DNA from 2 places in the Pelosinus fermentans DSM 17108 genome. Region 1 is predicted to be linked to the other one. Evidence: a T-box and tRNA genes for the amino acid it is inferred to sense, from the RefSeq annotation. Region 1 holds a T-box; the other holds one or more tRNA genes.
What was found. A T-box is a leader RNA that pairs with one kind of tRNA and senses whether it is charged. The one in region 1 lies ahead of ileS (isoleucine--tRNA ligase), so its partner is inferred to be a tRNA-Ile.

Region 1 (4,468 bases):
AATCGTGTCTGACACAGATTTGCGTGCGTATACTCCGGCGGGGAAACATAAGTTGCCCCCATTGCCCTACCCATATGATGCCTTAGAGCCAATTATTAGCTCCACAACACTTCGGTATCATCATGATCATCATCACAAGTCCTATGTAGATGGTCTTAATAGGGCTGAATTAGCTTTAGTAGATGCAAGAAAAAAAGAAAATTTTACATTTATAAAATATTGGGAAAATGAGCTGGCATTTAACGGTTCTGGACATATCTTGCATAGTGTTTACTGGACGATTATGGCACCGCCAGGGTTTGAAAGTGAGCCAGGACGATGTACGGTCAAAGAAATTGTTAAATACTTTGGCAGCTTTGATGCTTTTCTCGATCAGTTTGTCAATGCAGCTATTAAAGTAGAAGCATCCGGTTGGGGAATACTCGTGTGGAATCCGGCATGGAGCCACTTGGAGATGCTTACTGCAGAAAAGCATCAGAATCTTACTCAATGGGGATCAATTCCTATTTTGGTAATTGATGTGTGGGAGCATGCGTATTATCTTGATTATCAATATAACCGCGAGGAATACGTGAAAGAATGGTTGAAATTAATTAATTGGTATGAGGTTGAGAATCGTCTTAGATTGGCAATGGAAGGGGAACTCCCTTTAGTGATAGGAGATTGTGATTCGGAGTAATATGCATAAGACGATATTGAAAAGGCTGTCTTAATCAGGCAGCCTTTTCAATATCTAGGGGAAAAAGATGTTGCTCTTATGAGAGTTCTCCTCTGAGGCGAGCTAACTCAGCTTGATCTTCGCAATAATACCACCTGATGGAGTTTCCGACAACACATTGCATAGCGTCCATCTTTCCGGCTAAAGCAAGTTCTCTCATCTTTTTTATGTTAAAGCCATTAGCAGAGAAGTAATTGGTAGGAATAAAGCCTCGGTTCACTAGTTTTTTACGATACTGTTCGAAATCTCTAGAGTCCATTTTTATTTTCCATATTGCCATATACATTACTCCAATCTTTTTCTAATTTTACATTTTTAACCTATTTATTGCAATAATTATATCATAATGTGCTTTTTCCTCAATTGCCTCTATCGAAAGATAGAGAAATGTAAAAAATAAGTAATTTTTATGTCGAAAAATAAACAAATCCCCTCATTTTCTTGATAAATTTAACAAGGAAAGGGGGGATAAAGATGAGAATTGGTGAAATAGTTGAAAAAATTGAACGAACACGCCGGCAATTAAATGAGATGGGAGGAAAACAATGCCTGGTAGACGCAGAAGTCATTCGAATAAGCCAGCAATTAGATGATTTGATTATTATCTACCAGAGACTATTAAGCCAAAGAGAAAAGTAAAATCAAAAAAAATAAGTGGAGAAAGCCTTTTTAGGCTTTCTCCACTTATTTTTTTTTGATCACATAGAGTATTCTGTCATGGTAACGTTCTGTTGATGAACTCTATGTCAGGATAAAGAGTAGGAACGGTTTGTTTTGTTTTTGTATCGCTGGATTCAACAGAAGGCTCGCTGCTTTGTTCTTTTTCCTGCTCAGTTGTTGAGGGGTTTTTAGGTTCTTCCATCATGCTGTACCTCCTTAAGTGTCATTTGGATTATTTTTAGTAACCTATTTATAATTGTTCATTTATAGCGTTTCATTATATTCCGTATTATAACCATTTTTTTTAGAAATACAAAAGAATAGTGAAACGGTTCTGGAAATGGTGCCGTGGATACTACGGTGTGATAAGTGCTATAATAGGGACTAAGAATATGATTAGTGTAAAAGCTAGTGCAGAGGAGTTCAAATATAGTTCTGCTGAATTAGGCGGTGTACGGTTGATTATATGACTATTGACATTATAAAAATCAGGACGTATACTCTTAGTAAGATTTTAATAGATACTTAAAAAGCTATGATCAGGAAGAGTATTCATGATGTTGAATGTACAGAGAGTAGGGAGTGCTGAGAACCTGCCAGGATAATCAGAAGAAAATCACCTGAGAGCTGATGACTGAACCTTCTTAGTAAGTCAATTCGTAATCCTGCGTTAAAGGATAGGGTATGGCAGTACCTGAATGGATTGTTAAAAGGTGGTATAACGAAGATGAAACTTCGTCCTGAACAGGGCGGAGTTTTTTTATAGTATATTGACAAAAGGAGTTTTTACTATGTATAAAAAGGTTGATCCTAAAAATGATTTTGTAGCAATGGAAAAATCCATTCTTACTCTTTGGAATGAAAAAGATGTTATCCGAAAAAATTTCCAAATGAATGAGGGCAATGAATATTTCACCTTTTATGATGGACCGCCAACGGCTAATGGTGCTCCTCACATTGGTCATGTCGTAACCCGGGTCATTAAGGATTTGATTCCTCGTTACAAGGTCATGAAAGGGTATAAGGTTCTACGTAAGGCAGGGTGGGATACCCATGGTCTTCCCGTGGAATTGGAGGTTGAGAAAACCTTGGGTATATCCGGCAAGCCAGAAATTGAAAAATATGGTGTGGAAAACTTTATAAAGAAGTGTAAGGATAGCGTATTCACGTATGCCAGTCAGTGGAAGGATATGTCTGAGCGGGTAGCATACTGGATTGATATGGATAATCCTTACGTTACGTATCAAAATGAGTATATTGAATCGGTATGGTGGTCTTTGAAACAGCTTTGGGATAAAGAATTGTTATACAAAGGACATAAGATTGTCCCTTATTGTCCAAGATGCGGCACTTCTTTGTCTTCTCATGAAGTTGCCCAAGGCTACAAAGATGTGAAAGACAGTTCTGCTTATGTTAAATTCAGACTGAAGAACGGAAATGCTTCTATTCTGGTGTGGACGACAACTCCTTGGACATTGCCAAGTAACGTAGCTCTTGCTGTTAACCGGAAATATGACTATGTAGAAATTATCAATCAAGAAGAGCATTTGATTCTTGCCAAGGATTTGCTTAGCAGGATTGAAGGTGAGTATGAGATCGTTAGGGAGTTTAAAGGTGAAGAGCTTCTTGATCAGAAATACGAGCCTATGTTCTCGTTTGTTACTCCAGAGAAAAAAGCTTATTATGTTATTCATGGAGATTTTGTAACACTCAGCGATGGTACAGGGGTGGTTCATATTGCACCTGCTTACGGTGAAGATGATAACCGGGCAGGGCAGAAATATGATCTTCCCTTGGTTAATTTGGTGGATGTTCAGGGAAATTTTGTAGAAGAAGTTACTCCATGGCAGGGAATGTTTGTTAAAAAAGCCGATGAAAAAATTATTGAGACCATGAAGGAGAGAGGTATTCTCTACAAAGCAGAAAAGTATCTTCATTCCTACCCATTTTGCTGGCGCTGTGATACACCGCTGTTATATTATCCACGGGATTCATGGTTTGTAAGGATGTCTTCTCAAAGAGATAAACTTCTAGAGAATAATGATACGATTCATTGGTATCCTGACAATGTGAAAAAAGGCCGCTTTGGTAATTTTCTGGAGAATGTTATCGATTGGGGGCTAAGCCGGGAACGCTACTGGGGTACTCCTTTACCCATCTGGGAATGCGATTGCGGGCATCGGGATTGTATTGGCAGTATTGCCGAATTAAAGGAAAAAGCAATCCAGGTATCTGACGATATTGAGCTTCACAAGCCCTATATCGATCATGTGCTGCTGCAATGCAGCGTTTGTGGTAAAGAAATGAAAAGAGTGAGTGAGGTAATTGATTGCTGGTATGATTCCGGTTCTATGCCTTTTGCGCAGCATCATTATCCTTTTGAAAATAAAGAATTGTTTGAGCAAAACTTCCCTGCACAATTTATATCAGAGGCTGTGGACCAGACGAGAGGTTGGTTTTATACCCTGATTGCCATATCTACGGCCATATTTGATAAGAGTTCCTTTGAAAATTGTATTGTTCTTGGGCATGTACTGGATAAGAACGGCATTAAGATGTCAAAGCATAAAGGGAATGTTCTAAGTCCGTTTACAGTCTTAGAAAATCAAGGTGCTGATGCATTGCGATGGTATTTTTATACTGCCAGTGCTCCTTGGCTTCCTTCACGGTTTTATGAAGATGCAGTAATTGAAGTGCAGCGCAAATTTTTGAATACTTTGTGGAATGTATATTCTTTCTACGTGCTATATGCACAGATTGACCAGTTTGACCCTGCCAAGTACCAAGAAAAAACAAGCAGTCATGTCATGGATAAGTGGATTATATCCAAGTTAAATACCATGATCCATAAAGTGGACGAAAATTTGGAAGCCTATGATATAACGAAAGCCGCAGAGCTTATCCAAGAGTTTACCGATGAACTGTCAAACTGGTATGTAAGAAGAAATCGAGCTCGTTACTGGGCGATGGATATGATTGATGATAAGATCCATGCCTATCTAACGCTACACACCGTGCTCAAAAATCTGGTAATTGTTGCAGCACCTTTTGTCCCTTTTATAACAGAAGAAATTTATCAAAACCTTGTAG
Region 2 (4,468 bases), 620 kb from region 1:
ATATTTTAGAGTATCAAATTAAGCAAGCTTTTCAAAGTATAGATTATAGCGGTCTAGAAGGAAAAGTTGCTGTTGTATCTAAAATAGTGCCTATATTGGCAGAAGCGGATAATGCAGTAGAAGTGAATGCATATATTGCTTCTATTTCACAGACGCTGGCAATTGATGAAAGTGCTATACGCAGTGAAGTTCGTAAATTTTTGTTTCAGCAACAAAAGGATAAAAATGTAAATAAAGGGAAGAATATATCTAATATGTTGGTTGTGAAGCAACCTTCAGTCGCATTAGAACAAGCTGAAAGTCATATTGTTCGATTAATGTGTGGAGATAGCTCTCTTATACCATATATTAGGGAGAAACTGTCTATTGAAGAAATACAAGGAGAAAATAGACGCGAAATAATTAATTTAATATTTAAAGAGTATAATATGGGAAAAGATATTACAGATACTGCTTGGACAATGATGCTAAGTGAAGCAGCAAATGCAGAATTATCTCATATTATGCTAATTGATATACAATATAATGATACTGATAATATCAAAATGGTTGATGATTGTATAAAAAATATGCGCCTAACAAATTTAAAGTTTTTATATGAACAGCACCGATTAAGGGCTGATGAATTAGAACGTCTGGGGGATAGTGGTTTTCTGCAGGCATTAGCAGAAAGTCAGCGAATAAACGATGAAATTAATAAATTGCGCAACTTATAATTCCAAAAAGAAACTACGCCTTGATTGGAGTGGCCAATGGAGGAGGGGAGTAAAATGACAGAGAAAAAGATGATATCAAATGAATTTGTAACTAAATTGGTGAACAAAGGGAAAAAACAGGGTGGCGTGTTAACTTATAGTGAAATCATGGATACTCTCCAAAGTGAAGATTTATCTCCTGATGAAATTGAAGAGATATATGAAGTCTTTTCTAGTAAGGGGATTGAGATAGTTGATGAGCTTCCTGATGATACTGAAAGACATGATGAGCCTGATGTAGCAGAAGTAGAAGAAGTAACTCCAGAAGAAGTAGATATTGATTTAACAATTCCAGAAGGTATTAGTATTGATGATCCGGTTCGCATGTATCTTAAAGAGATTGGTCGAGTACCTTTACTGACAGCTGATGAAGAAATTAAATTAGCGCAGCGTATGGAAGAAGGCGACGAGGAAGCAAAAAGGAGATTAGCAGAGGCTAACCTGCGCTTGGTTGTAAGTATTGCAAAACGCTACGTTGGGCGTGGAATGCTATTCTTGGACTTAATTCAAGAAGGTAATTTGGGCTTAATAAAAGCCGTTGAGAAATTCGATTATAATAAAGGCTATAAATTTAGTACCTATGCTACTTGGTGGATTCGCCAAGCAATCACAAGGGCAATTGCTGACCAAGCTCGAACGATTCGTATTCCAGTGCACATGGTGGAGACGATTAATAAATTGATTCGCGTATCTAGGCAATTATTACAAGAACTAGGACGTGAGCCTCAGCCAGAAGAAATTGCAAAAGAGATGGATATCAGTGTTGAGCGTGTAAGAGAAATTATGAAAATTGCTCAAGAGCCAGTATCTTTAGAAACACCGATTGGCGAGGAAGAAGATTCTCATTTAGGCGACTTTATTGAAGATCAGGATGCGCCAGCTCCTGCCGAGGCTGCTTCCTTTATGCTCTTAAAGGAACAATTAGAAGAAGTGTTAGAAACTCTTACTCCGCGAGAGGAAAAAGTTCTTAGATTACGGTTTGGTCTTGATGATGGGCGAGCGCGCACACTAGAAGAAGTAGGGCAGCATTTTGGTGTTACCCGTGAACGTATTCGCCAGATTGAGGCAAAAGCTCTTAGAAAGTTACGTCACCCTAGCCGTAGTAAGAAATTAAAAGATTTCTTAGAATAATAATAAGTTTAATTTCATTTCATAAAAAAAGTTGTTGACGTAACATTGGTATTGTATTATAATAGTTAATGTTGACGACATTCCTCGATAGCTCAGTTGGTAGAGCAATCGGCTGTTAACCGATCGGTCGTAGGTTCGAGTCCTACTCGAGGAGCCATCTTATACAGATTACAAACAGGCTTTCTATGGAAAACCTGTTTTAATATCTCTAGGGCCTATAGCTCAGCGGTAGAGCAGCCGGCTCATAACCGGCTGGTCCCTGGTTCGATCCCAGGTGGGCCCACCATTTTATAGTAAACAATTTTGGCCCGTTGGTCAAGCGGTCAAGACACCGCCCTTTCACGGCGATAACGGGGGTTCGATTCCCCCACGGGTCACCATAACGGGCGATTAGCTCAGCTGGGAGAGCGCCTGCCTTACAAGCAGGATGTCGGCAGTTCGATCCTGTCATCGCCCACCATTTAAGAATAAAATGCAAAGCATAATGCTTTGCATTTTTTTACTATAGAGAAGATGATGTTGAATTATTATTGATTTGATTGTTAAATTAAAATTCTAGTATAATAAGAAAAATGAGGTGATTGCAATTTGAGGCTTGTGGGAAGATTGGCCGCATTGGCGGCATGTGTGCCTCGAGGGGCTCGTTTAGCTGATATTGGTACGGATCATGCATATTTGCCTATTGAATTAGTCGAAAAAGAAGTTATTATTTCGGCCGTAGCAGGTGATGTTCATAGCGGTCCCTATAAGGCGGCTAAAGAGCATGTGGAAGGTTTATCACTGGAAGGGAAAATATCTGTACGTTTAGGCAACGGATTAGCAGTTCTTTCGCCATTGGAAGTAGATACGGTTGTTATTGCTGGTATGGGTGGACAAACAATTATAGAGATATTAACGAACCATTGTGAAATCGTTAGCTCTCTCAAACGTCTAATATTACAGCCTATGGTGGGAGCGGCAGCTGTGCGGCGTTGGTTATGTGAAAACCATTGGTATGTGCTAGAGGAACGGTTAGTCCAAGAAGAGGGAAGACTCTATGAAATCATTGTGGCAGAGCGAGGAGATTCTCCTCGTTATGAGCCTGTCATGTACGAAATTGGGCAAAAGCTATGGGATGAAAAGTCCCCGCTATTACTATTGCATATTGATCAATTGATTTCTCAGACTAAGCGTGTAGTAAGAGAAATGGAATGTAGTAGTAATGCCCAAAAAAGCCTTAAATACCAGGAATATGTCACGCGATTAAAACAATTGGAGGATAAGCGGCGATGTCTGTAAAGTGTAAGGTAATTATAGAGGCAATGGATAAACTGGCGCCTAGGAGCTTGGCAGAGGATTGGGATAATGTGGGGCTGCTAGTTGGCAGTTCAGCCCAAACAATTCATAAGATACTAATTACTTTAGATGTAACAAAAGCAGTAGTGGAACAAGCTGTAAAAGACGATATCGATTTAATCATTGCTCATCATCCTGTTATATTTAAGAGCATCTCTGCCATAAGGACAGATTTACCCCAGGGGCAAATTTTATCTGCTTTAATAAAAGCAGATATTGGAGTATATGCTGCTCATACGAATCTTGATATCGCCTCAGGAGGTGTTAATGATGTATTAGCAAATGCTTTTCAGTTGTGTGATGTGCGGCCCCTTGCGGATAATTTTAGTGAAAAATTTTGTAAATTAGTAGTATTTGTTCCAGAAACTCATCGAGAAATTGTTGGAGATGCGATAATGACGGCTGGAGCAGGACATATTGGTAATTATAGTCATTGTAGTTTTGCTGTTAATGGCATCGGCACATTTTTGCCTTTAGATGGTTCTAAACCATTTATCGGACATGCTGGCAAGCTAGAGCATGTACAGGAAAGTCGCTTGGAAACGATTATGCCAGAGAAAATTTACAAGTCAGTTGTTAAAGCAATGCTAAAAGTGCATCCTTATGAAGAGGTTGCTTATGATGTATATCAGTTGATGAATTCTGGAGAAAAATTAGGACTTGGGCGTGTTGGAAAGCTTGTGAATCCTATCGTGCTTGCAGAGTTTGTTGATCAGGTAAAATATGTGCTGGGAGTATCTGCTGTAAGTGTAGTGGGAGATCAAAATAAGTTGATAAAAAAAGTAGCGGTATGTGGCGGCGCAGGCGCTAGCTTATTGCATAAGGCTGCATTTGCTGGAGCAAATGTCTTAGTGACAGGAGACGTAAAATATCACGAGGGACAAGATGCTGCTGCCCTTGGAATTGCAATTATTGATGCTGGTCATTTTGCCACAGAGCAACCTATACTGTCTTATGTAGCAGAATATCTTAGCAAATGTGCTGATGATGCAAAATGGTCTGTGGATATTAAGGTTGACGACATCAATCAAGACATCTTTCAGATCTATTAAAGATGGTATAAATATATCATAGATTATTTGACTAAATTAATAATATGTGATATAATAAATTTCTTGTTAATTGAATGACAAAAATATAGTGTTGTGAGTAGGAAAGATGATCGCGGATGCCCATAAAGCATACGAGGAAAGTCCGAGCTCCATAGGGCAGGGTGCTGGATAACGTCCAGCGAGGGTGACCTTAGG

Region 2: it encodes a tRNA-Ile, which carries the amino acid that the T-box ahead of ileS (isoleucine--tRNA ligase) is inferred to sense. The anticodon was not compared.

Annotation. Positions count from the first base shown of each region.
Region 1 is NZ_AKVN02000001.1:2,827,677-2,832,144, reverse strand. Features, by position in the region: gene FR7_RS13095 (superoxide dismutase) at 5-679, shown strand; gene FR7_RS13090 (hypothetical protein) at 756-998, opposite strand; gene FR7_RS13085 (aspartyl-phosphate phosphatase Spo0E family protein) at 1,193-1,357, shown strand; gene FR7_RS23880 (hypothetical protein) at 1,434-1,583, opposite strand; T-box leader at 1,905-2,124, shown strand; gene ileS (isoleucine--tRNA ligase) at 2,170-4,468, shown strand, end outside.
Region 2 is NZ_AKVN02000001.1:2,203,787-2,208,254, forward strand. Features, by position in the region: gene dnaG (DNA primase) at 1-716, shown strand, start outside; gene rpoD (RNA polymerase sigma factor RpoD) at 771-1,886, shown strand; tRNA gene FR7_RS09915 (tRNA-Asn) at 1,968-2,043, shown strand; tRNA gene FR7_RS09920 (tRNA-Ile) at 2,098-2,172, shown strand; tRNA gene FR7_RS09925 (tRNA-Glu) at 2,192-2,266, shown strand; tRNA gene FR7_RS09930 (tRNA-Val) at 2,271-2,346, shown strand; gene FR7_RS09935 (tRNA (adenine(22)-N(1))-methyltransferase) at 2,484-3,164, shown strand; gene FR7_RS09940 (Nif3-like dinuclear metal center hexameric protein) at 3,155-4,273, shown strand; RNA gene rnpB (RNase P RNA component class A) at 4,368-4,468, shown strand, end outside.